Regions from separate parts of the Bradyrhizobium sp. CB2312 genome, predicted to be linked through region 4. Evidence: predicted binding sites of a transcription regulator. Region 4 holds the regulator's gene; each other region holds the start of a gene.
What was found. Region 4 encodes PhoB, which activates phosphate uptake and scavenging genes when phosphate is short. Its sites were predicted from a motif close to TGTCATNNANCTGTCAT; they were not measured.
Positions count from the first base shown of each region.

Region 1: a site for PhoB is predicted at 6,477-6,493, ahead of QA642_RS41355 (secretin N-terminal domain-containing protein). Genes of this name have one in related genera too.
Region 2: a site for PhoB is predicted at 2,727-2,743, ahead of QA642_RS23940 (glycerophosphodiester phosphodiesterase family protein). Genes of this name have one in related genera too.
Region 3: a site for PhoB is predicted at 4,091-4,107, ahead of QA642_RS18240 (YbhN family protein). Genes of this name have one in related genera too.

Region 1 covers NZ_CP121668.1:8,665,872-8,673,001, reverse strand. The annotation lists gene QA642_RS41375 (hypothetical protein) at 1-872, opposite strand, end outside; gene QA642_RS41370 (nodulation protein NopA) at 986-1,252, opposite strand; gene QA642_RS41365 (hypothetical protein) at 1,290-1,586, opposite strand; gene QA642_RS41360 (HrpF/NolX family T3SS translocon protein) at 2,452-4,251, opposite strand; gene QA642_RS41355 (secretin N-terminal domain-containing protein) at 5,688-6,389, opposite strand; gene QA642_RS41350 (nodulation protein NolB) at 6,581-7,102, shown strand.
Region 2 covers NZ_CP121668.1:4,873,806-4,881,191, forward strand. The annotation lists gene QA642_RS23930 (GAF domain-containing protein) at 1-935, shown strand, start outside; gene adh (aldehyde dehydrogenase) at 1,170-2,687, shown strand; gene QA642_RS23940 (glycerophosphodiester phosphodiesterase family protein) at 2,862-4,214, shown strand; gene pdhA (pyruvate dehydrogenase (acetyl-transferring) E1 component subunit alpha) at 4,469-5,491, shown strand; gene QA642_RS23950 (pyruvate dehydrogenase complex E1 component subunit beta) at 5,522-6,904, shown strand; gene QA642_RS23955 (DUF5076 domain-containing protein) at 6,908-7,210, shown strand; gene QA642_RS23960 (nucleoside deaminase) at 7,213-7,386, shown strand, end outside.
Region 3 covers NZ_CP121668.1:3,784,197-3,791,582, forward strand. The annotation lists gene QA642_RS18230 (MFS transporter) at 1-519, opposite strand, end outside; gene QA642_RS18235 (hypothetical protein) at 791-2,743, opposite strand; gene QA642_RS18240 (YbhN family protein) at 2,840-3,922, opposite strand; gene QA642_RS18245 (ferritin-like domain-containing protein) at 4,351-4,857, shown strand; gene QA642_RS18250 (MFS transporter) at 4,909-6,153, opposite strand; gene QA642_RS18255 (MFS transporter) at 6,376-7,386, shown strand, end outside.
Region 4 covers NZ_CP121668.1:707,135-714,520, forward strand. The annotation lists gene QA642_RS03335 (ATP-binding protein) at 1-805, shown strand, start outside; gene pstS (phosphate ABC transporter substrate-binding protein PstS) at 950-1,963, shown strand; gene pstC (phosphate ABC transporter permease subunit PstC) at 2,148-3,137, shown strand; gene pstA (phosphate ABC transporter permease PstA) at 3,139-3,984, shown strand; gene pstB (phosphate ABC transporter ATP-binding protein PstB) at 3,981-4,799, shown strand; gene phoU (phosphate signaling complex protein PhoU) at 4,811-5,527, shown strand; gene phoB (phosphate regulon transcriptional regulator PhoB) at 5,550-6,257, shown strand; gene QA642_RS03370 (GcrA family cell cycle regulator) at 6,363-6,875, opposite strand; gene QA642_RS03375 (aspartate aminotransferase family protein) at 7,331-7,386, shown strand, end outside.

The DNA of each region.
Region 1 (7,130 bases), 1.8 Mb from region 4:
AGCCGGCCATCCCGGCTCAGCAGAACACGTCCTTCCTCAATCCCGCAGACGGTCCATCCATTGCTCAAGAGCGCGCCGACGAAATACTTTTGACCAGCAATGACAATATAGGGTTCGCTCCCGCGCCAAACAGCTTGGACCTCAATTGCGGGGGGCGTCTTCTCATCCTTGATGGCGACCGCATTGACGAGCGTATAAGCGCCATTGCTATTTTGATCAAACCGCTGCTGGACGTCTCGCCATGTGGCGAGCGAGGCGGGCGCAACGGTGCCGTCGGCGGTGACAACGCCCACCCCAGAGCCGACCTTGATGCCGACAAGACCCGCTCTATCAACTTCCTCTTGCAGCCGCTCGGCAGCTGCATCGGTGGCCAGAGCATCAGGAGCGCTGAGCGCCAGCTTGGGTGCAATGTCAGTAGCAGGGGACGACGGACTTGACGCCAAGGTGGTGTCGGTCTGGACAAAACTGGATGAGACTGCGCCAACCGCGGCAGAACTGATCAGGACCAAAGTGAGAACGGCGAGCGATATACGCCGGCGGTCGATGGAGCCAGCTTGTTTGTAGTCCTCGATCGTCCAGCGAATGGACATCGCCCCGGCATGCAAAACGACAGGAAGAGAGACAACAATGGACCCATTAGCTAAAACAGTCTCGTGCCCCTCGATCCTGACGTCCCTCGCAAGGGCCTCGATCTCGATTGAATTGAAATGCGGGGCAACACGAAGATGGTGCGGTTCGAGGCCTTGTTCGACGAAGATTAAGTCTGCGTCGAGGCTGCTGCCAATCAGACACGATCCGCCCCCCACTTTACTTGTCAGCCCAGAATAACACCCGGACAGCACTTCGAAATGCAGGCAATTTGGTTCATTCACGGTCGGTTTCCTGAACAGTGAACGGGACCGTACGGCAAGCCGTACGGCCCTTGCGACTTCACAGACTAAGCAGCCGGGGAAAGTGGGGCGGCGACGCCGCCCCATCTCATCCCTTACTGCACCCGCTCATCGGCCGCTTTTTTGACAGTCGAAAGCTCAGTCGAGACAACGCGAAGTTCCACATCCCTCTCAGCAGCCTTTGTGCTGGTCGCAGTCAGAGCGGCGATTTGCTTTTGGAATGCCGCCTCTCCAGCAACTTCAGCACCCGCGGAAGCGGCTGCAGCAGTAGCGGTGCCGGCTGCCCCACCTGCAGTCGAGGTACCAGACGCACCAACTCCTTTACCCATACTATTCTCCTGTTTGCTCGATTTCGCCGCCACGTGCGGCTCCTATTTCCTAACGTCGCAACATGCGACGTCAGGAATCCTCGTCTGTCTCGGCCATGACATCGTCGAAACGGCTCATTGCACTATTCGCAAATTGGAGAGCAATGGCTCCCAGAGCGACGTTGAACGCTTGCTGCATAGCGGCTTCATGCGAGTTAGTGCCCGGATTGGACGCGCCGCCGTTTGCGGGAATGTTGGCATCAGGCGATCGGCCATGATCGTCGCGCTCGCCAGGCTTTTGAGTTCCCTTTTTGCCGCCGCCTTTGCCGCCAGCCGCATGGAGGTCAGCATCAACGTGTCCAGCGGCGCTAGAGCTCGCAACGCGCATGGAGTTCTCCTGTGTCAATTCGATGTGCCAATGGAGGCGGTTTCCACCCTCCACCTATGCAAGTATTAGCTTTCGACAAGCTGACGAGTCGTAGAAAATACAATGAGCCGATGGTGGGTCGTCATTAAACGTTTCACCAGCAGACCGTATTTGAAAGGTTGCCGGCCAAAGCTGGAGATCAGATGGTTAAGACAAACAATCGTTTGTGGAGCTTGATCGGGTGAGCACGTTGCTCATCGCTTCGAAAGCGTTCAATTGGCGAAATATCAAAGCCGCCACTAATAAAAGCGTTTTGGGCTCGACGTGCTGCAATCTCGGGCTCATGTCTCTTGCGATGCCTCCGAGCTCTTTCGACAATTTGCTTGGGGTCAGGCGATGCGGCACGGAGCTTGACCTCGTCGGGAGCGAGGCTGAAAGCCAGAGTGACGGCCGATCCAGCGGCCAGAGCGGTCCATCGGCCCTAGCTGGCCCATGGCAGATCCGTCAATCGCGACCCATTTCGGGCCGAGCAGGAGCCCGCTGCTCGAGAAAGAGCCCTTCGGCTCTACCGCTCTGGACCAATGTGCTCTCGATCCTTGCGCAATCGGCTGGCTCCTCGGCTGTGGCCGTCTGTAGGGTATTGTTAATGCATCGCGATGTTGACAGGCGGCGTATGCAGTCAATGGAACGTCACAGCGGCAGACTGGGTTTGAGGCCGGATTCGAACGATCGAGTGCGGCCGACATAGTTTGTGCGCAGCGAAGGGCCGAAATAAGTTCCTCGGATTCGGGGGCGGTCTCAAGTGTGCTGGTAGAGCTTGCGCGACGCGCGGAGGTCGCGCAAGCTCAGTTTCGAGCGTCATCCTGAGAGGATAGCGTCGCTCCGCCTAGGCGTAAGCGCCTGCAGCTTGCAAGCGCTCGGACTCGATGCGAGCCTTCAGGTTATTTAAATAATCCTCCGCGTAGGACTGGGCCACCGAAACCGGCAGGTTGATGCCTGCCGTCGCGGCTTCTTGAATGGCCTGCTTCACCAAGCCTTCTCGCATTGCTAATTTGACCTCAGGTCCGGCGATGCAGCCCACCGCCTGTGCCGCAAGGCTCAGCCCGGCTTCTTCCAGCGCTTGCTTTATGTTGCCGCCACTGATGGCAGTGTGAAGAAGATTTGCAGCTTGCGCCTCGGCTTCGAGCACCATTGACGCCAGATCGGCCAATTCACCCAAGCCTGGAATGAAACCAAGTACACCGACTGCTGTTGCGGCCCAGTCGAATACCTTAGAGCCAACTTTGAGCACGTCGTTAAGTGCGTGCATGAAGGCGCCACCGTTCTTTTTGGGAGACTTGATGTCGGGCTGGTCTGCCATGCCCGTCGTCATGTCCGCGACCGCGTCCTGCTCGGCAGGCGTTCGGACGGCATGCGTCTTCACTTGGTGAACGGTGCGGTTCGCACCCGACATGTTGTTGAAGAACTGGTCGAAGTCGCTGTTGCTGATGTTGCCGGAATCGACCGTATGGCCGCCGCCGAAGTCGAAGAACTTGTGGTGGGTTTTGTAGCCCGTAATCGCGTTGTTCATCAACCCGAACAACACAGGATCGGAGAGCAGCTGGGAGGCCGCCTTTCGCACCTCGGGCGCGAGGCTCTTATCATCGACCATGCTCGCCAGCTTTTCCCGGGTCAGGTCACCCTTCCCGAAGAAAGCGTTTTGGTTCTTGCCCATCGTATTGAGCGTATCGAGCTCGGCTTGCGTGAGATTGATCGATGATGAAGCAACCTGCAGGAAGTCCTCTTTGTGGACCTTGTCTATCGAGCCACCGTACAACTGCTTCCATTCATCCGGGTGGTCGAGGAAGTATTGAGCGGCAGCGAGGACCTGTGGCGGGCATTTGCCGGTTTTGGCTTCGCCGTCGACGATCCGCTTGAAATCCGCAAGGCTCAGGTTCTTAGGCAGATTGTCGGCATAGCGATAGAGCTCGCGCATCGCATCGGTCTGGGTCATAACCGATGGCTCGCCATTCCGGGTGCCGTCGGAAGGGATATAGTTCTGCGTATAGCTCTCTGCCCGCTGCTCCTGGAAAGCAGCAACCTGAGGGTGGTGATCGGAGAAGCCGGAGAGATCACCTGCTTTGATCTTTCCGCCGCAGCGGCCGTCACCTTGCGAGCCTATCGCATAGAAGAGCTCTGGGTCCTGTTGCAACGCCTCGATCGCCGCCTTTAGATCCGGCGGTGTGGAGGGATCGTTGGCCAGATCGCCGAGAGATTTCCAATCCAGCGGGCATTTGTCTTTGTGTCGGTTCAGCACCGACACAATCTCCAGCTCGGCATCAGTCAACGTGCCGCTGTTCCACGTGATCCTGGAGCTTTGTACGGGCGCCTCTGCAATCTTCGGTGCGCTCGCAGCGGAGGAGGACTCCGTGGCGGATGGCTCTGGCGCCTGCTGACATGCGTCCAGTGCGGCCTTGATCTCCGGCGGGAGGATGTTCCGTACCTCCTGCGTGAGTTCCTCCGTCAGCTGCTTGGCTGAGTCTGCAGCCGTCGGCTCCTGCGGCGCGGAATCGTCATCGACCTTGTCTTTCAACGAGAAACTAGCCAGCATCGCCTCGAAATTTGAAAGATCCCGCGCCGATGAGGGCCCAGGCGCCAGCCCTGACAAAGTGGAGCTCGCGGTTAGCGACAGGTTGTTGACTGACATTATACGTCCTCTGATTTGAGATCGCACCACAAGCCGGTCATGTGGCGCAGCCCGAGAATCGCGACGAACAACGAGCAATAAATGTTGATAGGATTCGATGGCTCCTACCACTTGCTTCCGATTGCTCAGTGCGCCCCAGCGCTCTGTTCCGCTACAATCTATAGGCACATCGCCGTCTAGATATTCACGCCGTATGGTAGGTTCGATTAGCTTTCCAAAAGCTGACGGCATTCAGAGGTTTCATAACGAAACGCGAAATGACAGTGTGAAAGGCGGTCATGGTTCTTGATATCGGAATCGGCTTGTCTGCTTTGTTTCGATCGCTCGCCTCCACGCCAATTAGGTCGAATTAATGAATCCGAGTCTGCCGCTCTGCGGATGGTCACGTGCGCTAATTCCTGCAACAACGTCGCAGGTCTCCGCAGCATCTTATGGTGAAATCACCCACGCCTAGCGACCTCGCCTGCGCCCAACGAGAGTGTTGGCGTCTGCCCGATGAGCCAGATACAGAGTGATCGTATCAGATTGACTGGCGTAGATGCTCGAAAGAGTCCAACGGTATTGTGCGAACCGTGTTGCCCCGAGCGGATCGAAGCTCGGCTGCGCCTGGCATTCTTTATGTCATCATGCTTATCCGCTTGGCGAGTGTTCGCTCGAACCTACAGGCCAAAGGTCAGCGTCTAGCGATGGTTTAAGACGAATAAAACCTTCTTCTCGCCATTCCGCCCCGTGAGGCACACCCAGGTTGGTGAACATGGTTGTCCGGGCAGCCCTGGTCGGTATGAGATCGCGGCTTTTTAGCATTTCGAAATCTCCAAGTTCCGGCGGAGCAACCTGTGCCGGCAACGCGAGCTCCGCTTGAGACGGTCCGGCGTGAGGTGACCCGGATCGTGGCCGAAATCGGAGGCGTCCACGCGGTGCTGAGCGATCGGCTGTTGGGAATTGGTCCGCTCGCCGCCGCTCAATGATAGCTCGACACGCGATAATCTGCCTCCGAGTTCCTGCCAAATTAGATCCTGGCTGTATTCGGGTATTTTATCAATGCGACTCTCTCGGACAGGCGGGCGACGAGGACGAGTGGGACGCTGGACTGTTGTCCACCGGGCTTAGCGCGTTGAACTCCATGCTGCTCCTCCTTTTGGACAACGGAGGGGCTTTCATTCTTTTGCGACGAAGCTCCTTTGCATGGCAGAGTTCGTAGAGTTGTTCAAAAGCTCGCACGAGGTGCTAAAGCGGCAAAGCACGGTCACCGATGCTGCCGGCCAGGACTCTGGTTCACATCCGCGGCTCCGGCCGGGGCGTTTATTGCGGCGCCCCGCGGCATCGGCCATCTACATATCCGCACTCTGACAATGGCAGCAGTAGCTTTCGTAAAGCTGAGAGAGGGCATAAACAGACGCATTGCACGTCTTCGTAGGCGATCTGTTGTCGTGAGGTCATTTCTTGCCTGCGTCGGGTAGGTGGACCCTGCCGTCTTGATGTGGTGCCTCCGGCGAAGGAGCGTCATTCGGTCGTCCTTCGCGAACGACCACGCTGGAGGATCCCCGAAACAGCATCAAGACCGACTCGTGCCGTGGCTTTTCGTCACCGCTCGGGTTTCGCCGTGCCTGTGCCTCCGCCGCAAGTCCTTTGAGTGTTTGCTCCACAAGCGCGACAAAGCGGGGTGGACCAGAGGCGAAGACGAGGCCATCTCCCGGTACGGCTCTCACGATGTAACGCTCGTCGGAGATGTTGAGCGCATCGAGTGCCGCCTTGAACGCATCGAAGCTGATCGGACTCAAGACCAAAAGGCGGCTTTGCGCCTCATGCGCGGCGGATACATAGAGCACCATCCCATCGTAGTACCATTGAAGATTGTAGAGATTGATCAACCGTTCGAGGAACTCTCGCGGTGGGAGATCGGACATTCGCCCGCGAATCCGCCCCTTCACCCCGGCGCTGACATTGACTCTGATGTTTAGGTTGTTGCCGAATTCCTGCAGTGCGGCCGCAAGGTCCTGATCCAGAACTGTGTAACTATAAGGCGTCGATGGCAGCGCCAGGGGAGCGCCGAGCGCCTCGACGACGCCCAAGCAAATGAAAACACCAGCATAGAGAAGTTTCTTCAAGATGTGCCGCCTTGTAGATGGAATGAGCATTCCTGCTATTTTTTCGCTTGAGAACAAGCACTGGAATTCGTCCCAAAATTTGGAAGCCGCTGCCTCGTCGAAAATTGGGAGCTGACCGTGATCATTAGATGACAGCTGCTCGTCAGTTTTTGGTCAGCTTGCTTCTCTAAGGTGCCGGCCCGTTCGTGTGAACTGATGGCTCACCTCACTACGTGACAGAAATGATTTCCTCCATGTTGTTTGGCATTACGCCGACCCCTGTCAACTCCGTCGAGTGTGCCTCCAACGGCTGTTCGCCGGCACACGCCCAGTTTGATGAGAGTCTTGCGCAGGCGGCCTCGAACCAAGGTGCCGCCTCTTCTGTGAGCGAGCGCGCGCCAGCTCCATTGCTGCCGGAAGTACCGCGCGCAGTCATGTCGCCGAGCCCGCTCGGCGATCGTGTCCTTCAGAGCATTTCTGCTATCCATCAGGGCAAACCATTTCCGTCGGGTGCAGTTTCGCCGACGCTCGTCGGCGAGCCTGATCCTACCAAGGGTTTCCAGCTTGGGCCGGCAGCGCAGCCAGTCTTGCGTGTGCAGCAAGTTGAGGTACATCCGGCGGGGAAACCGGAAGGTGCGGATCATTTCGATTCGGCGCTGGCGAATCTGCGGGATGTTTACAACGGCGTTATCCAGGTTTCGCTCGTCTCCAAGGGGACAGGTGCTGTCAGTTCATCTCTGAACAAGCTTCTATCGGCGGGCTGAGGGCCATTGGCTGTCTTGACGAAAGACA
Region 2 (7,386 bases), 4.2 Mb from region 4:
ACGCGGCCCGTGTCGAGGCCGCCATTGCGTCAGGCCAGGCCGCGCGCTCTGCGCTGGTGGCCTCATGGTGCCGTTCGTCCCGCTTGCATCATCTCGATCCCGCCGGCCGCAATTCGCCGGTGCGGCTCAGCGACGCAGAACTGCGGCAGGCGCGTGAGCGCATCGCGCCGCTGCTTGCCGCCGCGCAAGGCGCCATGGACCGGCTCTATCAGGCCGTCGGCGCTGCCGGCTGCTGCGTGCTGCTCGCCGACGGCGAGGGCGTGCCGGTCGACCGCCGCGGCACGCCGGCGGACGACGTTACGTTTCAGTCCTGGGGCTTGTGGACCGGCGCGCTCTGGAGCGAGGAGCATGAGGGCACCAACGGCATCGGCACCTGCGTCGTCGAGCAGCGGCCGCTGACGATCGACCGCGACCAGCATTTCTTCACCCGCAACACGCTTCTGAGCTGCACCGCAGTTCCGATCTACGACCATGAAGCAGCTTTCGCGGGCGTGCTCGACGTCTCCTCCTGCCGCACCGACCGCACCGATGCGTACTCCAGCCTGATCGCGCTGGCGGCCGGCGAGGCGGCAAAGCGCATCGAGGCCGACTTGTTCCGCCGGGCTTTCCCTCATGCCCGCATCGTGCTGACGCAAGGTCCGGACGGCCAGTCGATCGGCCTCGTCGCGGTTGATGCAGACGATCTCGTGATCGGTGCGACCCGCGTCGCCCGCGCGGGACTCGGGATCGCGCCGGGCAGGGCGATGCAGCCGGTGCCCGCGGCCGATCTGCTCGGCGGCGATGCCGCGCATGATCACCTCGCCGGCGGCCAGCGCGCGGTGTTGCAGCGGGCGCTGCTGCGCGCCGGCGGCAATGTCTCGGCCGCCGCAAAAGCCCTCGGCGTCAGCCGCGCCACGCTGCACCGCAAGCTCAAGCGGTTCGAGATCAAGCACTGAGCTTCAGCCGTCATTGCGAGCCACCGGGTCCGCGCGAAGCGCGGCCCCGGTGGCTCGCAACGACGATGTGGAGGCCGCAAACGTCCCATCTCCCCCGCGACTGTCGCAGAACTGCGACACTCCCGCCTGGCCATCGCTGCCGCCCGGGCTGACAGAAATCACCACCCGCGAGATCGTTGGCGCAAGTCGTGAACACACGGCGGATCGCGCAAACATCAACATCGGGAGTGAGCAATGAACAAGGTGGAATTCCTCGGCGTCACCCAAAGCCCCTTCGCCGAACGCTACGACAATTTCATCGGCGGCAAGTTCGTGGCGCCGATCTCGGGCAAATATTTCGACAATTCTTCGCCGGTGACCGGCAAGGTTGTCTGCAAGATCGCGCGCTCCGATGCGCAGGACGTCGAGGCCGCGCTCGATGCGGCCCATGCCGCCAAGGCCGCGTGGGGACGCACCAGCGTCGCCGAGCGCGCCGCGATCCTGAACAAGATCGCCGACCGCATGGAGGAGAATCTCGAGCGCCTTGCGGTCGCCGAGACCTGGGACAACGGCAAGCCAATCCGCGAGACCCGCGCCGCCGATCTGCCGCTGGCGATCGACCACTTCCGCTACTTCGCCGGCGTCGTCCGCGCGCAGGAAGGCTCGATTGGCGAGATCGACCACGACACCATCGCCTATCATTTCCACGAGCCGCTCGGCGTGGTCGGCCAGATCATCCCCTGGAACTTCCCGCTGCTGATGGCGTGCTGGAAGCTCGCACCGGCGCTCGCCGCCGGCAATTGCGTGGTGCTCAAGCCCGCCGAGCAGACGCCGGCCTCGATCATGGTCTGGGCCGAGATCATCGGCGACCTGCTGCCGCCAGGCGTGCTCAACATCGTCAACGGTTTTGGCCTCGAGGCCGGCAAGCCGCTCGCCTCCAGCCCGCGCATCGCCAAGATCGCCTTTACCGGCGAGACCACGACCGGCCGGCTGATCATGCAATATGCCAGCCAGAACCTGATCCCCGTGACGCTGGAGCTCGGCGGCAAGTCGCCGAACATCTTTTTCAAGGACGTCACCGCCGAGGACGACGACTTCTTCGACAAGGCGATCGAAGGCTTCGTCATGTTCGCCCTGAACCAGGGCGAGGTCTGCACCTGTCCGAGCCGCGCGCTGGTCCATGCCGACATCTATGACCGCTTCATGGAGCGGGCTCTCAAGCGCGTCGCCGCCATCAAGCAGGGCGACCCGCGCGCGGCCGACACCATGATCGGCGCGCAGGCCTCCAGCGAGCAGCTCGCAAAAATCCTCTCCTATATCGACATCGGCAAGCAGGAGGGTGCCAAGGTGCTCGCGGGCGGCGGACGCGCCGAGCTCGCCGGTGATCTCTCGGGCGGCTTCTACGTCCAGCCGACGGTGTTCGAAGGCAACAACAAGATGCGCATCTTCCAGGAGGAGATCTTCGGCCCCGTGGTCTCGGTCACGACCTTCAAGACCGACGACGAGGCGCTGGCGATCGCCAACGACACGCTCTATGGCCTCGGGGCCGGCGTCTGGAGCCGCGATGCCAACCGCTGCTACCGCTTCGGAAGGGCGATCCAGGCCGGCCGGGTCTGGACCAACTGCTACCATGCCTATCCCGCGCATGCGGCCTTCGGCGGCTACAAGCAGTCGGGCGTCGGCCGCGAGACCCACAAGATGATGCTCGATCACTATCAGCAGACCAAGAACCTCCTGGTCAGCTATAGCCCGAAGAAGCTCGGCTTCTTCTGATCGAAGATGTGATCGGGCGGAAGAGAGCGCCCGCTCCATCGTCATCCATCTGTCAGAGTCTTGGGACAAGACGGGCAGCGCCGCGCCTATCCGGGTTCGGCGCTGCTGGCGTTCGAGGCAATGCCAGGCAAAGACGGAGGCTTGGCGATGCGAAACGGTCGTTCACGACGGACAATGTATGTTGGAGCGCTGCTGTTCGGCGCGGCGTTGCTCTCGCTGTCGACAGCCTTCGCACAGACCGGCCCGGCTCCGGCTGGCGCCAAGCAGATTCCGACCCTCGATGGCAAGCCGCCGCTGATCCTCGGGCATCGCGGACTGCCGGGGCTGGTGGCCGAAGAGACCGAGGCATCGTACGAGCTTGCGGCAGCGCTCGGCACTGATGCGCTCGAAGAGGATCTGCACCTGACCAAGGACTGCGTCCTCGTGGTGCGCCATAACCCCTGGCTCAGCGACAACACCAATGTGGCCGAGGTCGCCAAGACCAACGCGACTGTTGCGGCCCGCAAGCGCACGGTGCCCGGCGTGCGCGTGAAGGCGCCTGCTTCCCCGACCGCGCCTGCTGACTATCTGACCGATCTCACCGATCCCGCGGATCTCAAATCGGTGCTGAAGTCGCTGATCGTGGATGGCGAGGACCACACCAACGACTGGTCGATCACCGACTTCACCATGGCCGAGCTGAAGGAATGGATCGCCGGAACCACCTATGATGCCGCCAACGAACGGCCAAAGATCTTCAACGGAAAATTCCCGGTCATCAGCTTCCAGGACGTCATCGACATCGCCAAGGCCAAAAGCAATGCGACGGGGCGTCCCATCCTGGTCTATCCCGAGACCAAGAACCCGACCTGGAACAATGCCCAGGCGATAGCAAACGGCTGCGGCGCGCCCGGCAGCCGTCCGCTCGAAGATGCCCTGATCAAGATCATCAAGGACAATGGACTGAACACCAAGGACGCGCCCATCCTGGTCCAGAGCTTCGAGCCGGGTAGCCTGAAATACATGCGCAGCCATGGCCTCGAGACGCGGCAGGTCCAGCTCATCGACGGCAACGGCATCGACTTCAAGACCGGCAAGGTGCTGCTCAACAACATCACGAGCTCGCGTCCGTTCGACTGGACGATTGCGGGTGATGCGCGCCTCTACGATGCGATGCTGACCCCGGAGGGCCTTGCCGAGATCAAGACCTATGCCGACGGCATCGGTCCGTGGAAGGCCTATATCGTTCCGCTCATGATCGCGCCGTGGAAGGACAGCAACGCCGACGGCACACCCTACAAGGGATCGACCCCGGAGGCATCGACGCAGGAGCCGACCAGCCTCGTTGCCGACGCGCACAAACTCGGCCTGTTCGTGCACGTCTTCACATTCCGGAACGAGAAGAAATATCTCGCCGCCGATTATCGCGGTGATCCCGGTCTCGAATATCTCAAATTTTTTCGTCTCGGTGTGGACGGAGTTTTCACCGATTTCACGCACACTGGCGTTGCCGCTCGCGCAGCCTATCTGCGCGAGCTCGGCTGGTAGGGCTGCCGTACGAATCGGACACGCGACGAGCCTTCGGCCTTGGGACGAGCGTGTCCGGTTTGGTTGCCTTGGGCTGCCTGCTGCTGCGCGTCGGCGGGGAGCTAATGTTGCCCAATCCACGCCAAAGGTTTTGCAAAGTTTCGGCCACGTTGCAGTGCGGCATAATGAAAATCGTGCTATTCCGTTGCGGTGCTTTCCAACCGCGTTTGACTTGGGTTAGAGAGGGCTGAAGTTTTCTCTGACCCGGAATTCCCATGGCCGCACCCAAGAAAGCCGCCGCAGGCGCTGCACAGGACAAGACCGACGGCGGTTCGCCCCCGGAATTCACCAGGGAACAGGAGCTCAAGGCGCTCCGCGACATGCTCCTGATCCGGCGGTTCGAGGAAAAGGCCGGCCAGCTCTACGGCATGGGCGCGATCGGCGGCTTCTGCCATCTCTATATCGGCCAGGAGGCCGTGGTGGTCGGGATGCAGATGGCCCTGAAAGAGGGCGATCAGGTCATCACCGGCTATCGCGACCACGGCCATATGCTTGCCACCGGCATGGACGCCAATGGCGTCATGGCCGAGCTCACGGGGCGCCGCGGCGGCTATTCCAAGGGCAAGGGCGGCTCCATGCACATGTTCAGCAAGGAGAAGCACTTCTACGGCGGTCACGGCATCGTCGGCGCCCAGGTCTCGCTCGGCACGGGCCTCGCCTTCGCCAATCACTATCGCGGCAACGACAGCGTCAGCGTCACCTATTTCGGCGACGGTGCGGCCAACCAGGGCCAGGTCTATGAGAGCTTCAACATGGCGGAGCTCTGGAAGCTGCCGGTGATCTACGTCATCGAGAACAACCGCTACGCCATGGGCACCGCGGTCTCGCGCGCCTCTGCCCAGCAGGACTTCTCCAAGCGCGGCGCGTCCTTCAACATTCCCGGCAAGCAGGTCGACGGCATGGACGTTCGCGCCGTGAAGGCTGCGGGCGACGAGGCGGCGGCCTGGTGCCGCGCCGGCAAGGGCCCCTTCATCCTGGAGATGCAGACCTACCGCTACCGCGGCCACTCGATGTCCGACCCTGCAAAATATCGCACGCGCGAGGAGGTCGAGAAGGTTCGCCACGACCAGGACCCGATCGAGCAGGTGCGCAACCGCCTGCTTGCCGCCAAGGTCAGCGAAGCCGATCTCAAGGCGATCGACGCCGAGGTGCGCGACATCGTCAACGCGTCCGCCGACTTTGCCCAGCATGATCCCGAGCCGGATGCCGCCGAGCTCTGGACCGACGTTTACCGCTAAAACGCGCGCAAGCTTTCTTTTGGAGTCGATATGCCAATTCAAGTGCTGATGCCCGCGTTGTCGCCCACGATGGAAAAGGGCAACCTTGCCAAGTGGCTGAAGAAAGAGGGCGAGCAGATCAAGTCTGGCGACGTGATCGCCGAGATCGAGACCGACAAGGCGACGATGGAGGTCGAGGCGACCGACGAGGGCACGCTCGGCAAGATCCTGATCCCGGAAGGGACCGCCGACGTCGCGGTGAACACGCCGATCGCGACCATTTTGGCGGACGGCGAGAGCGCCGCCGATCTCGCCAAAGCGCCTGCACCAGCGGCGAAGGCTGCGGAGTCCGCGCCGCCCGCCGCTGCCAAGGCCGAAGCGCCCGCGCCGAAGGCTGCACCGGCGCCGCAGGCCGTCGCCGAGCCCGATCCGGAAGTGCCCGCCGGCACTGAGATGGTGACGCAAACCATCCGCGAAGCGCTGCGCGATGCCATGGCCGAAGAGATGCGCCGCGACGCCGACGTCTTCGTCATGGGCGAAGAGGTTGCCGAATATCAGGGCGCCTACAAAGTCACGCAAGGATTGCTCCAGGAATTCGGCGCCAAGCGCGTCATCGACACGCCGATCACCGAGCACGGCTTTGCCGGCGTTGGCGTCGGTGCCGCCATGACCGGTCTGAAGCCGATCGTCGAGTTCATGACGTTCAACTTCGCCATGCAGGCGATCGACCAGATCATCAACTCCGCGGCCAAGACGCTCTACATGTCAGGCGGCCAGATGGGCTGCTCGATCGTGTTCCGTGGGCCCAATGGTGCGGCAGCCCGCGTCGCCGCCCAGCACAGCCAGGATTATTCGTCCTGGTACTCGAACATTCCGGGCCTCAAGGTCGTCGCGCCGTTCTCGGCCGCCGATTACAAGGGCCTGCTCAAGGCCGCGATCCGCGACCCCAATCCGGTGATCTTCCTCGAAAACGAGGTGCTCTACGGCCACACCGGTGAGGTGCCGAAGCTCGACGATTTCGTGATCCCGATCGGCAAGGCGTGCATCGTGCGCTCGGGCTCCCACGTCACCATCATCTCCTGGTCGAACGGTATGACCTATGCGCTGAAGGCCGCCGACGAACTCGCCAAGGAGGGCATCGAGGCCGAGGTGATCGACCTGCGCACGCTGCGCCCGATGGACACCGAGACCATCGTCAACTCCGTCAAGAAGACGGGGCGCGCCGTCACCGTGGAAGAGGGCTGGGCCCAGAGCGGCGTCGGCGCCGAGATCGCCGCGCGCATCATGGAGAACGCCTTCGACTATCTCGACGCGCCTGTTACGCGCGTCTCCGGCAAGGATGTGCCGATGCCCTATGCCGCCAACCTGGAGAAGCTCGCGCTGCCCTCGGCGGCGGAAGTCGTCGAGGCCGCCAAAGCCGTCTGCTACAGGTAGACCATGGCGGGCCCCAAGGAGCAGCCACTGCCGCCCGACGTCATGACCCGCGAGGACGCGGTCGAGATCCTGCGCGTGTTCGTGCTGGATGGCGGGCTGTCGATGGCGTTCCAGCGGGCCTTCGAGGAGCCCGACATGTGGGGCCTGCTGCTGGTCGATCTCGCCCGCCACGCTGCGCGCGCCTATGCGCGCGAGAGCGAGTACACCGAGGAAGACGCGCTGAACCGGATCCTCGATATGTTCCAGGCGGAGATCGAGCGTCCCACCGACACCGGCACCACGACGCCGCGCGGGAAGGGGCACTGACCGTGGCGATCGAATCCTATCACTACGATTTCATGCTCGAGGCGATCCGCGAAGCGCAGGACTCGATCGCGCAGGGCGGCCTGCCGATCGGCGCGGTGCTGACGCGAGACAACAAAATCATCGCCCGCGGCCACAACAACCGCGTGCAGGAGAACAACGTCATCCTGCACGGCGAG
Region 3 (7,386 bases), 3.1 Mb from region 4:
GTGCGCGATCCAGCCCATCAGCGGCGCGAAGATCACGGTGGCGAAATACTGCCCCGAATTGAAGAAGGCCGACGCGGTGCCGCGCTCGTTGCCGGGAAACCACGCCGCGACGATGCGGGCGTTGGCGGGGAAGGACGGCGCCTCGGCGATGCCGACCAGCAGGCGAAGCACGAACAGCACGGCGATGGCGACGCCGGCACTGAGGAAGCCGACCCAGCCCTGCATCAGCGTGAACAGCGACCAGACGATGATGCTGAAGGCATAGACGAGGCGCGAGCCGTAGCGGTCGAGCAGCCAGCCGCCCGGCACTTGGGCAACGACATAGGACCAGCCGAAGGCCGAGAAGATCCAGCCCATGGCGACGGGATCGAGATGCAGCTCCTTGGAAAGCGCGGGGCCGGCGATCGACAGCGTGGCGCGGTCGGCATAATTGACGGTGGTGACCAGGAACAACATGGTCACGATGAACAGCCTGACGCGAGACCTCCTCACGTCCGCTGTGGACACCACTGCGCTCATCACGCGCCTCCTTACAACTCGAAACGTTTCCTCAAGGCGACTCCTAGAGGCGCGCGCGGCAAAGTGTCCAAGTTGAAGGGAGTATCGATCGATGCCGTTTTTGGATTGATGGAACGGCGGGTCGAGGGGAACGATCGCGAGGGTGGCGAGATGCTGGCCCCAAGCTCGTCATTGCGAGCGCAGCGAAGCAATCCAGAATCTTTCCGCGGAGGGACTCTGGATTGCTTCGCTGCGCTCGCAATGACGGTGTAGGGAGAGTTGGTCTTCGCTGCTACTGCCGCGCGCTCGGCAGCAGCTGAGGCAGGAATCCGCGCGTCACACCCGGCGGCACGGCGTCGAGACCAAGTACTGCGCTTGCCGCCGGCAGCGCTGCGTCCGCCATCGCCGCATGGCCTTCCGCGCTCGGATGCACGGCGCCGCCATAGACTGCGGAGAGTACGCCCCAGGTGGCGTCGTGGATGTCGGTCGGCTGGCTCGCGGCCGGCAAGCCTTGCGGATAGGTCATCGCGGCAAAATAGCTGTCGTTGGCGTCGCGGATCCAGCGCGCGCGGGGCAGGTAGGCGCGGTACTCCGAGGCGCCGCGGCCGCACAGCATCGGCTGGCTAGCGGCGCTCACGATGTCAGGGTTAAAGCTCTGGCCGTTCTCGGCAAAGCAGCTGCGGTCGAATTCGGGATCGTTGCCCGAATGCGCGCAAAAGCCGTGGTCGGCGAACGTGGCCTGATGTGCATCGACGAAGGTCATGCGGTCGGCTTCGGGATCGCGGCACAGTGCGCCGCGGGTGCAGGTGGCGAGCCCCTTCAGCTGCGGCAGGAATTCCGTGTCGACGAAGGTCGAGACGCGCGCGAGGCGTTGCGCGTCGGCGTTGAAGGACGGATGGATGTCGAAGCCGGCGCGGCCGCCGCGGCAGGGCACGCCGCCATCGGCAAGCGCCGGATTGGCGTAGGAGACATAGACCACGTGCGAGAGGTCGCCGCCGACGAGCGGCTTCAAGGCCTCGCGCAGGCGAACGAAGTTCTGCGGCAGCTCGCGCGCCAGCGCGTCGCGGGAATCGTCGACGCTCGCCATCACGCCGGAGCGGCGGAACAGCGCGCGCTCGGTCGCGGTGTCGACGATGACGTCGGCGACGAGGCCGGAGAAATAGACGTCGTTGGCGCCGACCGAGAGCAGCACGAGGTCGAGCGTGCGATCTGGCTGGCGCTTCCTGGCGGCGGTGAGCGCTTCGCGCAGCTCGGCGACCTGAGCATTCACGCTGGTGTTGCAGACGCCGGTCTTGCCGGGCGGGCATTCGCGGGCGCGCTGCGAGCCGAGCAGCCCGTCGCCGATGCTGGCGCCGGTGCAGGCGAGCGGCAGATAGGTCACGGCGATGTGGGTGTAGCGCACCGCGAGCGCCAGCGCGGTGCGGGTCTGGTAGCTGTAGAGCGAGCGATGGCACGGCGAGTTGAACCAGAGCGCGCCGTAATGCTGCCAGTTGGCGAGCGTGTCCGGCGCCTCGCAGGCGCGCCCACCTTTGTAACCGGCGCGGCTCGGCCGGTAGTATTGCGCGCCGGCGGTGCCGAGGTAGGAGCGGAAGCAGAAGCCTTCGTCCGACAGCGCCAGCGGCCGGTCCGGATTGCCTTCGCCGGAGGCGATGCTGTCCCCGAGGCCGGCGATGAAGATATCGCGGACCTGGATCTCGGCCTGGACGCGCTGGGTCGGATCGGAGCCGGAGGAGACGTCGACGGTCGCGACCGTCTGCTTGCCGTAGCGGACGCGCAAATTGACCGGCTCGGCGCAGTCGAAGGTCGATTGTTGCGGCCCGTCGCCGTCGTCGAAGCTCCAGGCGCAGGTGGCGCCGACCGGCACTGCGCCGGTCAGGCGCACGGTGACGGGGTGGTCGATCGGGGTGATGTAGTTCTCTTTGAAGTTGTCACGGGTGCAGGGCTGGTTGACCCGGCCCTGCACGTCGATGCAGAGCCGGTTGACCATGTTGCGGGCCCAGCCGCGGCCCTCGCTCTGGAGCTCCAGCGATTGTTCGGCGGCGAGGATGCTGCGGTTACGCGCATTCTCGACATGGAGCAGGAAGTCGCGCTCCTCGCGGAACAGGCGGAAGCGGTTGCGCACCTCCCAATTGATCTGCATCGCGCCGGCATCCTGCGCGGCTGCGCGCCCAGACGGCCAAACGGTCAAAATCCCGGCAAGCAGCAGGGCGCAGGCAGAGAGGGTGCGAAGGGGAAGTCGGATCATGGCCCGCGTCTTCAACGGCAAAGTTGAGGCGGAAATAAGAGAGCATTGCTCCCCCGCGTGCAACCTTTGTCTGCCGCTTTTGCGGGCGGGCGCGGCTCAGCGCTTGCTGGCCTGCCGCACCAGACGCTCGCGCTCCATGGGCGTCACCTGCTTGGGCAGATTAGCCTGCGCGCAGGCCTCCGCCAGCCGCCGCCGCTCCTGCCAGGGCTGGACCACGTTCATCCAGAGCTCGCGCGCGCCCATGATGGAGATGGCGAGGCCGAACGGGATCACGAAGTAGAGGATGCGGAACACCAGCAGCGTCGCCAGAAGCTGCTCGCGGCCGAATTCGGGCAGCGCCACCAGCATCGCGGCATCGAACACGCCGATCGAGCCGGGGGCATGGCTGGCAAAGCCCAGCAGCGTCGCCAGGATGAATACGACGGCGAGCGAGAGGAAATCGATCTGCGGAGTGGCCGGCACCAGCAGGTACATCGCCAGCGCGCAGAAGCCGAGATCGACCACGCCGATCAGGATCTGCACCAAGGTCAGCGGCGCTGACGGCAGCACGACCTTCCAGCCCTTCTGTCCGAGCTCGCGGCGCTTCTCGCCCATGCAGAGCCAGACCAGGTAAGCGCCGATCGAGGCGAGGCCGCCGAACGCGATCAGCCGGTTGATCGAGGACGGCAGCTGATCCATGTACGAGGCGGCGTCGGGATGGATCGCCATGCCGATGGAGAGCACGAAGATGTTACCGAGCCAGAAGGTCAGCCCCGACAGGAAGCAGATCTTGGCGACATCGATCGCATTCAGCCCGTAATCCGAATAGATCCGGAAGCGGATCGCGCCGCCGGTAAAAACCGTGGCGCCGATGTTGTGGCCGATCGAATAGGACGTGAAGCTGGAAAGTGCTGCGATGCGATAGGGCACATGCTTCTTGCCGATCGTTCGCAATGCAAAAAAGTCGTAGAAGGTCAGCGTACAGAACGCGAAGACGACGCAGATCGCCGCGAGCCCGATATTTTCCCGGGGAATCTCGGTCAGCGCGGTCAGGATGACGCCGGTATCGATGCCTTTGAGGGTACGCACAAGCGTGGTGACCGCGAAGGCGATGATGAAGACGCTCGCGGCAATTCCGAGCCGTCGCCAGCCGATCCATCGTTTGAAGCCGCGTTTCAGCGCGGTCAGCAGTCCGTGCATTCATCCTCCCGGCAGGGGGCAAGATCGACAGGGCCAGGCATTGGCCAGTCGGCCGCGACCACGGCCCGTGGGCGTCGATCGCTAAGCATGTTGTAGCTCATTTAAGGCAAAAACGGCGACTTGTGCAGCCCTTGACAACGATAGGTTCTGCTTTGGACCTGCGACCTTTGTCATATGCGGTTCACATCCGAGGCGCGTTAAGCATATGAGTCGTAATGCGCGGCTTGGATCGCGTGTCGGTATTTTGACATCATTTCAAATCCTGGGGCCCGCTTCCTTGTTCCAGCGCAAGCGCAAGGCGGCTTTTTTGGAACGTCGATGCTGCGCGCCCGTTAGCGCCCCATCAGCAATCGAACATGGCGGAATAAGCGGCTTTTTCGTGGAAGCCGATGCCTGCGTGTTCCCGAAACCGAAAGAGGATCGGAACGATGGGACTGTTCACAAAAGACATCAAGACCATGAACGACCTGTTCGTGCACCAGCTCCAGGACATCTATTACGCTGAGCAGCAGCTCACCAAGGCGCTGCCGAAAATGGCACATAAGGCCACCGATCCGCAGTTGAAGCAGGGCTTTTTGACGCACCTCGAGGAAACCAAGCAGCACGTCGCGCGGCTCGAGGAAGTGTTCAAGATACACGGCGTCGCCGTCAAGGCGGTCGATTGCCCGGCGATCGACGGCATCATCGAGGAGGCCGACGAGACCGCCGGCGAAGTCGCCGACAAGGCGGTGCTGGACGCCGCGCTGATCAATGCGGCGCAGGCCGCGGAGCATTACGAGATCGTCCGCTACGGCAGCCTGATCGCCTGGGCCAAGCAGCTCGGCCGCAATGACTGCGCCAATGTGCTCGCCAAGACGCTGGAGGAGGAGAAGGCGACCGACAAGAAGCTGACGACGCTCGCCGAGAGCAAGATCAATCTGCGCGCCGCGAGCTAGCGACCCATCTCGTCTGGAGACGCCGTGCAGCCGTGCGGCGTCCCCTTCGGTCTATTCGTCTTGCGGCACCGCTTGACCGGCCTGGTATTTCAGTCCGAACATCAGGGCGATCACCGCGAAGGCTGCAATGGTCGCGGCAAACACCAGGCTCGCCACGGTCAAGCTGGTCAGGGTCGAGAGCACGCCGATCCCGATCACCGGAAGCGCGTTTCCGAGAAAGCAGCAGATGAAATAGGCCGAGACCACCTCGGCACGGCGATCATCCGGCGCGATCTGGTTCACCACCTGCAAGCTGCCGCGATAGCCGAGGCCCGCCGCCACGCCGCAGGTCGCGGTCGAGGCGATCATCACGCCGAGCGATCCCACGAATTGTGCCGTCACGAGCAGGGCAAGGCTCGGCAGCATCAGTCCGAGCGACCACAGCATGGCGGCGCGGCTGGAAAGGGAGCGCGTCAGCGCGATGACCAGCGCCACGGCAGCCGCCAGCTCGAGGAAGATCGCGCCGGCGACGGCGTGGCTGGTGACATGCAGCTCATTGGCGAGCACGCTCGGTGCCAGCGCGGCGAAAAAGGCGACGAGGGCCATGGCGCCAAAGCCTGTCACCGCGGGCGCGACGAAGCGGGGCCGGATCGACGACGGGACGCCGGCACGCGGTCGGATCGACAGCTGCGCGAACGCGGTCAGCGGCCGATCCACGGTCTCGCGCGCGAAGGCGAGGAGGGCCGCGACGACGACCAGCACCGCGAGGTAGGCGATGAAGGGCGTTTGCAGCGGAAGTGCGACATATTCGGCAAGCACGCCGGCGATCAACGCGCCGAGGCCGAGGCCGGTGAAATTCGCGATCGTCGCGATCACGGTGGCGCGGGAACGATCCTGCTCGGCGATCAGTTCGGCGAGCCACGCAGTGCCGGTTCCGGCGCCGATCCCGATGGCAAGGCCGCTCAGCACGCGTGCCACGTAAAGCGAAGCGACCCCGTGTGCGAGCAGGAAGACCAATGCGCCCGCGATGGCGATGCCAACGGCAATGACCGCCGTGCGTCGCCGCCCGACCTCGTCCGACATCCGGCCGAAGACCAGCAGTGCGGTCAAATTGCCGATGACGTAGACGGCATAGATCAGCGTCAGCGTGATCTGGGAGAAGCCGAACTGCTGCTTGTAGATGACGTAGAGCGGGGTTGCGATGGTGCTGCCGGCGAACAGGACGCCAATCAGGCATCCGACGGCAATGATGGTTGCGGTCTTGCCGAACTCCGATCTTGCGCCACTCGGAATCGAGGTGTTGCCAACTCTTGCCATGAGGTCACTGCCGAGAGGGGAACATGAAGGGGTCAACAGAGGCAATCTCGCCCTGTTCCCATGCTTCCGCGCGTACGGGAGTTGCATGGCGAGCAGGGCGCGAAGCTTCGTTGTTTGTTGCTGAAGGATACGATTCATCGCGCGATGATGTTTCGATCATAATCGAATCATGATGGCGCGGTGAAAGCGTATGTTTCGGGTGGGGCTGCAACGAGGTGCAGCATGCGAGCCAACACCATCAAGTATCAAAGCTTCGACGACAGAGCCGGCGCGCCGCGAGCCCGCTCGCCTCTTGCGACCTCGCTCACGCTGGCGGCGATGAGCCTCGGCTATGGCGTGGTGCAACTCGACGTCACCATCGTCAACACCGCGCTCGATGCGATGGGCAGGACGCTCGGCGGCGGCGTTGCCGAGCTGCAATGGGTGGTCAGCGCCTACACCATTGCGTTTGCCGCCTTCATCCTGACGGCCGGCGCGCTCGGCGACCGCATTGGTGCCAAGCGCATCTTCATGGCGGGGTTCGCGATCTTCACCGCGGCCTCGCTTGCCTGTGCGCTTTCGCCCAACGCCATCGTCCTGATCGCCGCACGGCTGGTCCAGGGACTGGCGGCGGCGATCCTGGTGCCGAATTCTCTCGCGCTGCTCAACCATGCCTATACTGACGACCGTGCGCGCGGCCGCGCCGTCGCGGTCTGGGCGGCCGGCGCGAGTCTCGCGCTCACCGCCGGCCCGTTCGTCGGCGGCGCGTTGATCACGCTGGTCGGCTGGCGCGCGATCTTCCTGGTCAACCTGCCGATCGGGCTCGCCGGCTTGTGGCTGAGCTGGCGCTACGCGACCGAGACCACGCGCGCGACCTCGCGCGAGATCGATCTGCCCGGCCAGCTTGCCGCGATCGGTGCGCTTGGGGCGCTTGCCGGCGCGATCATCGAAGGCGGCGCGCTCGGCTGGGATCATCTGGCGGTGATCGGAGCTTTCGTCGTGGCTGCCGTTCTCGCCGTGCTCTTCATCTGGCGCGAGAGCCGCGCGGCGCAGCCGATGCTGCCGCTGGCGTTGTTCGGTCATCGCCTGTTTACCCTGACCACGATCGTCGGCCTGCTCGTCAATGTCGCGATCTATGGCCTGATCTTCGTGCTCAGCCTGTACTTCCAGCGCATCAACGGGCTGTCGGCGTGGTGGACGGGTCTCGCCTTCGTGCCGATGATGGGGGCGGTGCTGCCGGTCAACCTGCTGGCG
Region 4 (7,386 bases):
CACCCCGGTGCCGGTTCCGACGACCTTCGGCGGCGCCGACAAGTGCATGCTGATGACCTTCCACGACCAGACGCCGCTGCGCCGGGTCGAGGAGATGCGCGCCGACTTCGTCGCCAATGCCAGCCACGAGCTGCGCACGCCGCTGGCCGCGCTGTCCGGCTTCATCGACACGCTCCAGGGCCAGGCCAAGGACGATCCCAAGGCGCGCGAGCGCTTTCTCGGCATCATGCATAACCAGGCCACCCGCATGGCGCGCCTGATCGACGATTTGCTCTCGCTGTCGCGGGTCGAATTGTCGGCCCATGTGCGGCCGGACACCCTGGTCGATCTGCTGCCGATCATCTTCCAGGTCGCCGACGGACTGGAGCCGCTGGCGCGGGAACGCCAGGTTGAAGTCGAGACCCATCTGCCGGAGACCCCGGTGATGATCGCGGGCGACCGCGAGGAGCTGCTGCGCCTGTTCGAGAATTTGATCGAGAACGCGCTCAAATACGGCGCCTCGGGCGGACGTGTCATCGTGTCGCTGACCGTTCCGGCAGCCACTGATGGAACTCAGGAAATCCGGGTCATGGTGCGCGATTTCGGCCCCGGCATCGCGCCCGAGCACCTGCCGCGCCTGACCGAGCGGTTCTACCGGGTTGACGTCGGCGACAGCCGCTCGCAGGGCGGGACCGGGCTCGGATTATCGCTGGTGAAACATATTCTTAACCGTCATCGCGGCCGGCTTTTGATCGAAAGCGTGCCCCGACAGGGTGCCACTTTCACCGCCTGTTTTCCCCAGGTGAAGTCCCTGGCACAGAGCTGAAACTAAAGCGATTTCAATCGCTTGGTTGTGTCATCCAACTGTCACTAAACCTTCGTAAAAGCACAGCCGACCGCTCCTAAAGGGGCGGCGCGGGGAGCGCGATCGGGCGCGGATGGCGCTTCGCTCCCCTGTATGGAGACCAGCATGAATTTCATCAAAACTATCGTCGCTGCTGGCTTGGTCGCCGCAACGACGACGGCGGCGTTCGCTGCCGATATCACGGGCGCCGGCGCGACCTTCCCGTTCCCGATTTATTCGAAATGGGCTGACGCCTACAAGAAGGAGACCGGCAACGGTCTGAACTATCAGTCGATCGGCTCCGGCGGCGGCATCAAGCAGATCCAGGCCAAGACCGTGACCTTCGGCGCCAGCGATGCGCCGCTCAAGGCCGAGCAGCTCGAGAAGGACGGCCTCGTGCAGTGGCCGATGGTGATGGGCGCAATCGTCCCCGTCGTCAACATCGAGGGCGTCAAGGCCGGCGAGCTGGTGTTCGACGGCGAGACCCTCGCCAGCATCTATCTCGGCAAGATCACCAAGTGGGACGACGCCGCGATCAAGAAGCTCAATCCGAACGTGAAGCTGCCGTCGGACGCGATCACCGTGGTCCGCCGCTCGGACGGCTCGGGCACCACCTTCAACTTCACCAACTATCTCTCCAAGGCCAGCGCGGACTGGAAGAGCAAGGTCGGTGAGGGCACCGCGGTCGAGTGGCCGGTCGGCGTCGGCGCCAAGGGCAACGAAGGTGTGTCGGGCAACATCAGCCAGACCAAGAACTCGATCGGCTATGTCGAGTACGCCTATGCCAAGCAGAACAAGCTGACCTACACCGGCCTCGTCAACAAGTCCGGCAAGACGGTTCAGCCGACCGTCGAAGCCTTCCAGGCGGCCGCTTCGAACGCCGACTGGGCCAAGGCTCCCGGCTACTACGTCATCCTGACCGACCAGCCCGGCGACAAGTCCTGGCCGATCACCGCGGCGACCTTCATCCTGATGCACAAGGAGCCGGCTGATAAGGCAGCGTCGAAGGAAGCCATCAAGTTCTTCACCTGGGCGTTCAAGAACGGCGCCAAGGCGGCCGAGGAGCTCGACTACATCCCGATGCCCGAGAGCGTCGTGAAGCTGATCGAGAAGACCTGGTCGGCTGACATCAAGAGCTAAGCTCTCCTGTTCCGGACGGCGGCGCGGCTTCGAAAGCCGCGCCGCCGGTCCGGAGCTCTCGCGAACGATCGTTCTCCGGGCTGGCGTCGCAATGGCGAACCATCCGGGGCACGAGATGGTGATCTAAAAAGACGTATAGACCTAAAAAAACGTATAGTCAGTGCAGGGGATCGGCGTGGCAGAGATGGCTGTCGAGAGCAATGTAGTTGATGCCGCCGGACCGTATGATCGCGCCAAGGCGTTGAGCGCGTTCAAGCTCGGTGACCTCACCTTCTACTGGATCACGCGCCTCAGCGCGATCTCCGTGCTGCTGATCCTCGGCGGCATCATCGTTTCGCTGATCGTCGGTGCCTTCCCGGCGATGAAGGAATACGGCCTCTCGTTCCTGTGGACGCAGCGCTGGGCGCCGTCGGCAGATCCGCCCGTGCTCGGCGCGCTCGGCCCGATCTACGGCACGCTCGTCACCTCGTTCATCGCGATGCTGATCGCCATTCCGGTCGGACTCGGCATCGCCATCTTCCTCACCGAGCTCTGCCCGCAATGGGCGCGCCGCCCGATCGGCATGGCGATCGAGTTGCTCGCCGGCATCCCCTCGATCATCTACGGCATGTGGGGCTTCTTCGTGCTGGGCCCGTTCCTGGCCAACACCTTCCAGCCGTTCATGATCAAGATCTTCGACGGCATCCCAGTGCTCGGCGCGATCTTCGCGGGTCCCCCGTCCTATCTCAGCCTGTTCAACGCCTCGCTGATCCTCGCCATCATGGTGCTCCCCTTCATCACCTCGATCTCGGTCGACGTGTTCAAGACGGTGCCGCCGGTGTTGAAGGAAGCCGCCTACGGCGTCGGCTGCACCACCTGGGAGGTCGTCCGCAGCGTCGTGATCCCCTACACCCGCGTCGGCGTCATCGGCGGCGTCATGCTGGCGCTCGGCCGCGCGCTCGGCGAGACCATGGCGGTGACCTTCATCATCGGCAACTCGTTCCGCATCTCCTCGTTGATCTTCGCCCCGGGCACCACGATCTCGGCGGCGATCGCATCCGAGTTCGCCGAAAGCGACGGCCTGCACCAGTCCGGCCTGATCCTGCTCGGCCTGCTGCTGTTCGTGCTGACGTTCTTCGTGCTCGCGGCCGCGCGCTTGATGCTGCTGCGTCTCGAAAAGAAGGCGGGAAAGTAACATGAACCCGATTTACGCACGCCGCCGCCGCATGGACATCGTCATCCGCGCGCTCTGCATTGCGGCCGCCGCCTTCGGCGTCACCTGGCTCGCGCTGATCCTGCTGACGCTGTTCTACAACGGCCTGAGCGGGCTCAACTTCCAGGTCTTCACCGAAAACACCCCGCCGCCCGGCTCGACCGAGGGCGGCCTGCTCAACGCCATCGTCGGCTCGGTGATCATGACGGTGCTCGGCGTCGGCATCGGCGCGCCGCTCGGCCTGTTCGCCGGCACCTATCTCGCCGAGTACGGCCGCAACGACAAGCTGACCTCGGTGATCCGTTTCATCAACGACATCCTGCTGTCGGCGCCCTCGATCATCATCGGCCTGTTCATCTACGGCGCGGTGGTGGTGCCGATGCGCGGCTTCTCGGCGATCGCCGGCTGCCTCGCGCTCGCGGTGATCGTCATCCCGGTGGTGCTGCGCACGACCGAGGACATGCTGCTCCTGGTGCCGAACGCATTGCGCGAGGCGGCCTCCGCGCTCGGCCTGCCGCGCTCGCTGGTGATCAAGCGCATCGCCTATCGCGCCGCGCGCTCGGGCCTCATCACCGGCGTGATGCTGGCCACCGCCCGCGTCGCCGGCGAGACCGCGCCGCTGCTCTTCACCGCGCTGTCGAACCAGTTCTTCAGCCTGAGCCTGAACAAGACGATGGCCAACCTGCCCGTGACCATCAACAACTTCGTGCAGAGCCCCTATGCCTACTGGAAGCAACTCGCCTGGAGCGGCGCCCTGCTGATCACGTTGACCGTGCTTGCCCTGAACATTGGCGCGCGCATCCTGAGCGCCGAGAGGACCGCAAAATGAGCGATATGTCAGTTACCGTCAGTACGCCCGTTCAGCACGGCTCGCAGCCGCTGCCCGAAGCTCCGGCCAAGGTGACGGTGCGCAACCTCAACTTCTATTACGGCGAGCACCACGCGCTGAAGAACATCAACCTGACGCTCGGCACCAACCGCGTCACGGCGTTCATCGGCCCGTCGGGCTGCGGCAAGTCGACCCTGCTGCGCATCTTCAACCGGATGTACGACCTCTATCCGGGCCAGCGCGTCACCGGTCAGCTGATGCTCGACCAGACCAACATCCTCGACCCCAAGCTGGACCTCAACCTGCTGCGCGCCCGCGTCGGCATGGTGTTCCAGAAGCCGACGCCGTTCCCGATGACGATCTACGAGAACATCGCGTTCGGCATCCGTCTCTATGAGAAGATCTCGAAATCCGAGATGGACGACCGCGTGGAGAAGGCGCTGCGCGGCGGCGCGCTCTGGAACGAGGTCAAGGACAAGCTCAACGCGTCCGGCCTGTCGCTCTCCGGCGGCCAGCAGCAGCGCCTCTGCATCGCCCGCACCGTTGCGGTGCGGCCCGAGGTGATCCTGTTCGACGAGCCCTGCTCGGCGCTCGACCCGATCTCGACCGCCAAGGTCGAGGAGCTGATCCAGGAGCTCTCCGAGAACTACACGATCGCGATCGTCACCCACAACATGCAGCAGGCGGCCCGCGTCTCCGACAAGACCGCCTTCATGTATCTCGGGGAGCTGATCGAGTTCGACGACACCAGCAAGATCTTCACGTCGCCGAGCGATCGGCGCACGCAGGATTACATCACCGGCCGGTTCGGCTGAGGAGACGGGATATGGGTTCTGAACATACCGCAAAGGCCTTCGACACCGACCTCCAGGAGCTCACCCGCCTGGTCGCCGAGATGGGCGGCATTGCCGAGCGCATGATCGTCGATTCCGTCGACGCGCTGATCCGCCGTGACGTCGCTCTCGGCCAGCGCGTCGTCACCACCGACGCCGACATCGACGCACTCCAGAAGAAGATCGAGGAGCGTGCCGTTCTCACCATCGCCCGGCGCCAGCCGATGGCGGTGGACCTGCGCGAGATCGTCGGCGCCATGCGCGTCGCGACCGATCTCGAGCGCATCGGCGACCTCGCCAAGAACATGGGCAAGCGCGTCGCGGCGCTGGAGACCGACTTCCATCCGCTGAAGCTGTTCCGCGGCCTCGAGCACATGACCGACCTCGTGCAGCAGCAGGTCAAGTCGGTGCTGGACGCCTACGCCGCGCACGACCTGCCGGCGGCGATGGCGGTGTGGAAGGGCGACGAGGAAGTCGACGCCATCTGCACCTCGCTGTTCCGCGAGCTCCTCACCTACATGATGGAGGATCCGCGCAACATCTCGTTCTGCATCCATCTGATGTTCTGCGCCAAGAACATCGAGCGCATCGGTGACCATGCCACCAACATCGCCGAGACCGTGTTCTACATGATCGAGGGCCAGGCGATCACCGACAAGCGGCCGAAGGGTGACATGACGACCTTTGCCACGACGGTCCCGAATAGCTGAAGAGTCAAGGAGCGACGACACCATGGGCGCACGCATTATGGTGGTTGAAGACGAGGAAGCTCTCACCGAGCTGCTTCGCTACAACCTCGAAGGCGACGGCTATGACGTCGAGACGGTGATGCGCGGCGACGACGCCGACACCCGTCTCAAGGAGCACATCCCCGACCTGATCGTGCTCGACTGGATGCTGCCGGGCCTCTCCGGCATCGAGCTGTGCCGGCGGCTGCGCACCCGCCCGGAGACCAAGCAGCTCCCAATCATCATGCTCACCGCGCGCGGCGAGGAGAGCGAGCGGGTGCGGGGTCTTGCGACCGGCGCCGACGATTACATCGTCAAGCCGTTCTCGGTGCCGGAGCTGCTGGCGCGCGTGAAGGGCCTCCTGCGTCGCGCAAGCCCGGAGCGGCTCGCCACCGTGCTCGCCTATGGCGACATCGAGCTCGACCGCGACAAGCGCCGCGTCGCGCGCTCGGGCCGGCCGATCGATCTCGGCCCGACCGAATATCGCCTGCTGGAGTTCTTCCTCGAGCATCCCGGCCGCGTGTTCTCGCGCGAGCAGCTGCTGGACAGCGTCTGGGGCCGCGACATCTACATCGACGAACGCACCGTCGACGTGCATATCGGCCGTCTGCGCAAGCTGCTCAATCTTGGCCGCGAGCAGGACCCGATCCGCACCGTCCGCGGTGCCGGCTACGCGCTCGACGACCGCTTCGCGAAGGCGGAGCAGACGTAAGTACGATTGCAAGCGTGCAAAATAAAAGCGCGCCAAGTGGCGCGCTTTTTATATGTCTCGGGTCGTCCCGGCCGCGTGCCGGGACGATGTCGTTTGAAGCAGTGTTCAGCGCGTGCCGGGCTTTGCCGGCGCACGGCGGCGATCCGCCGCCGGCTGGTAGGCGACGCGCGAGTGCTGCGCGCAATAGGGCAGGCCGGAGAGCGCCTTGCCGCCGCAGAAGAAGAAATCCGGGCTCGAGGGATCGCCGACCGGCCAGTGGCAGGTCGCCTCGTTCAGCTCCAGCAGCGACAGCCGCTGGCTCATCGGCACCACGTTGTCGTAGGTGACCGGCTCGGCCTCCACCTCGACCTCGAAGGCCTGCGCCAGTGCGGTATTGCCGCGCGAGATCGGACGGCTCACGCGCATCATGTGCTGCGCGGGGCGGGCCTTGCGCGGCCGGGGCGCTGCCGATGAGGGGCTCTTGGCGCGGCCGGACAGGCCGAGCCTGTGCACTTTGCCGATCACGGCATTGCGGGTCACATTGCCGAGCTCGGCCGCGATCTGGCTGGCCGAAAGTCCGGCCTCCCAGAGCTTTTTCAGCTGCTCGACGCGATCATCGGACCAGGTCAAAACCGTCATTGCACCCTTTCCCTCGCTGCCGGCCAGCCATCCTGGGGCCTCACAGCGAATGCCTAAGCCTTGAAAAACCCGTGCCGCCAGAATCCCTTAAGGCTCGCCGGGCACGCGAGGTGCGCCCGAACGTTTACGCCGGTACATGAGGACTCTTGGGATCAGAACTGCTGCACGAGATGTCGTATCTGACAGTCCAAACGCTACAATATGGCGTGACTCGCGCGCAAGAGTCCGCCGACTCGCTTCCACATGTTCCGTGGTGAAAATCCCGCAAAATCGGCACCGCAAGACTACGGATTCAGCGTTTCCCGGGGCTTTCCGGGCGGCATTGACACCCGTCTCACCAGGCATAAGATAGTCGCACGTGCCGCCCTTAAAAGGCGGCACGTTTCGTTTTCCGGGCCGGTCAATGGTGCGTTGCGCAACGCATTCAGGCCGTCCGCAACATCCAAGTGATCGTCATGACCAACAGCGCCGCGCCGCATTTGCTTCCCGTTTTCGCCAGGGCCGACCTCGG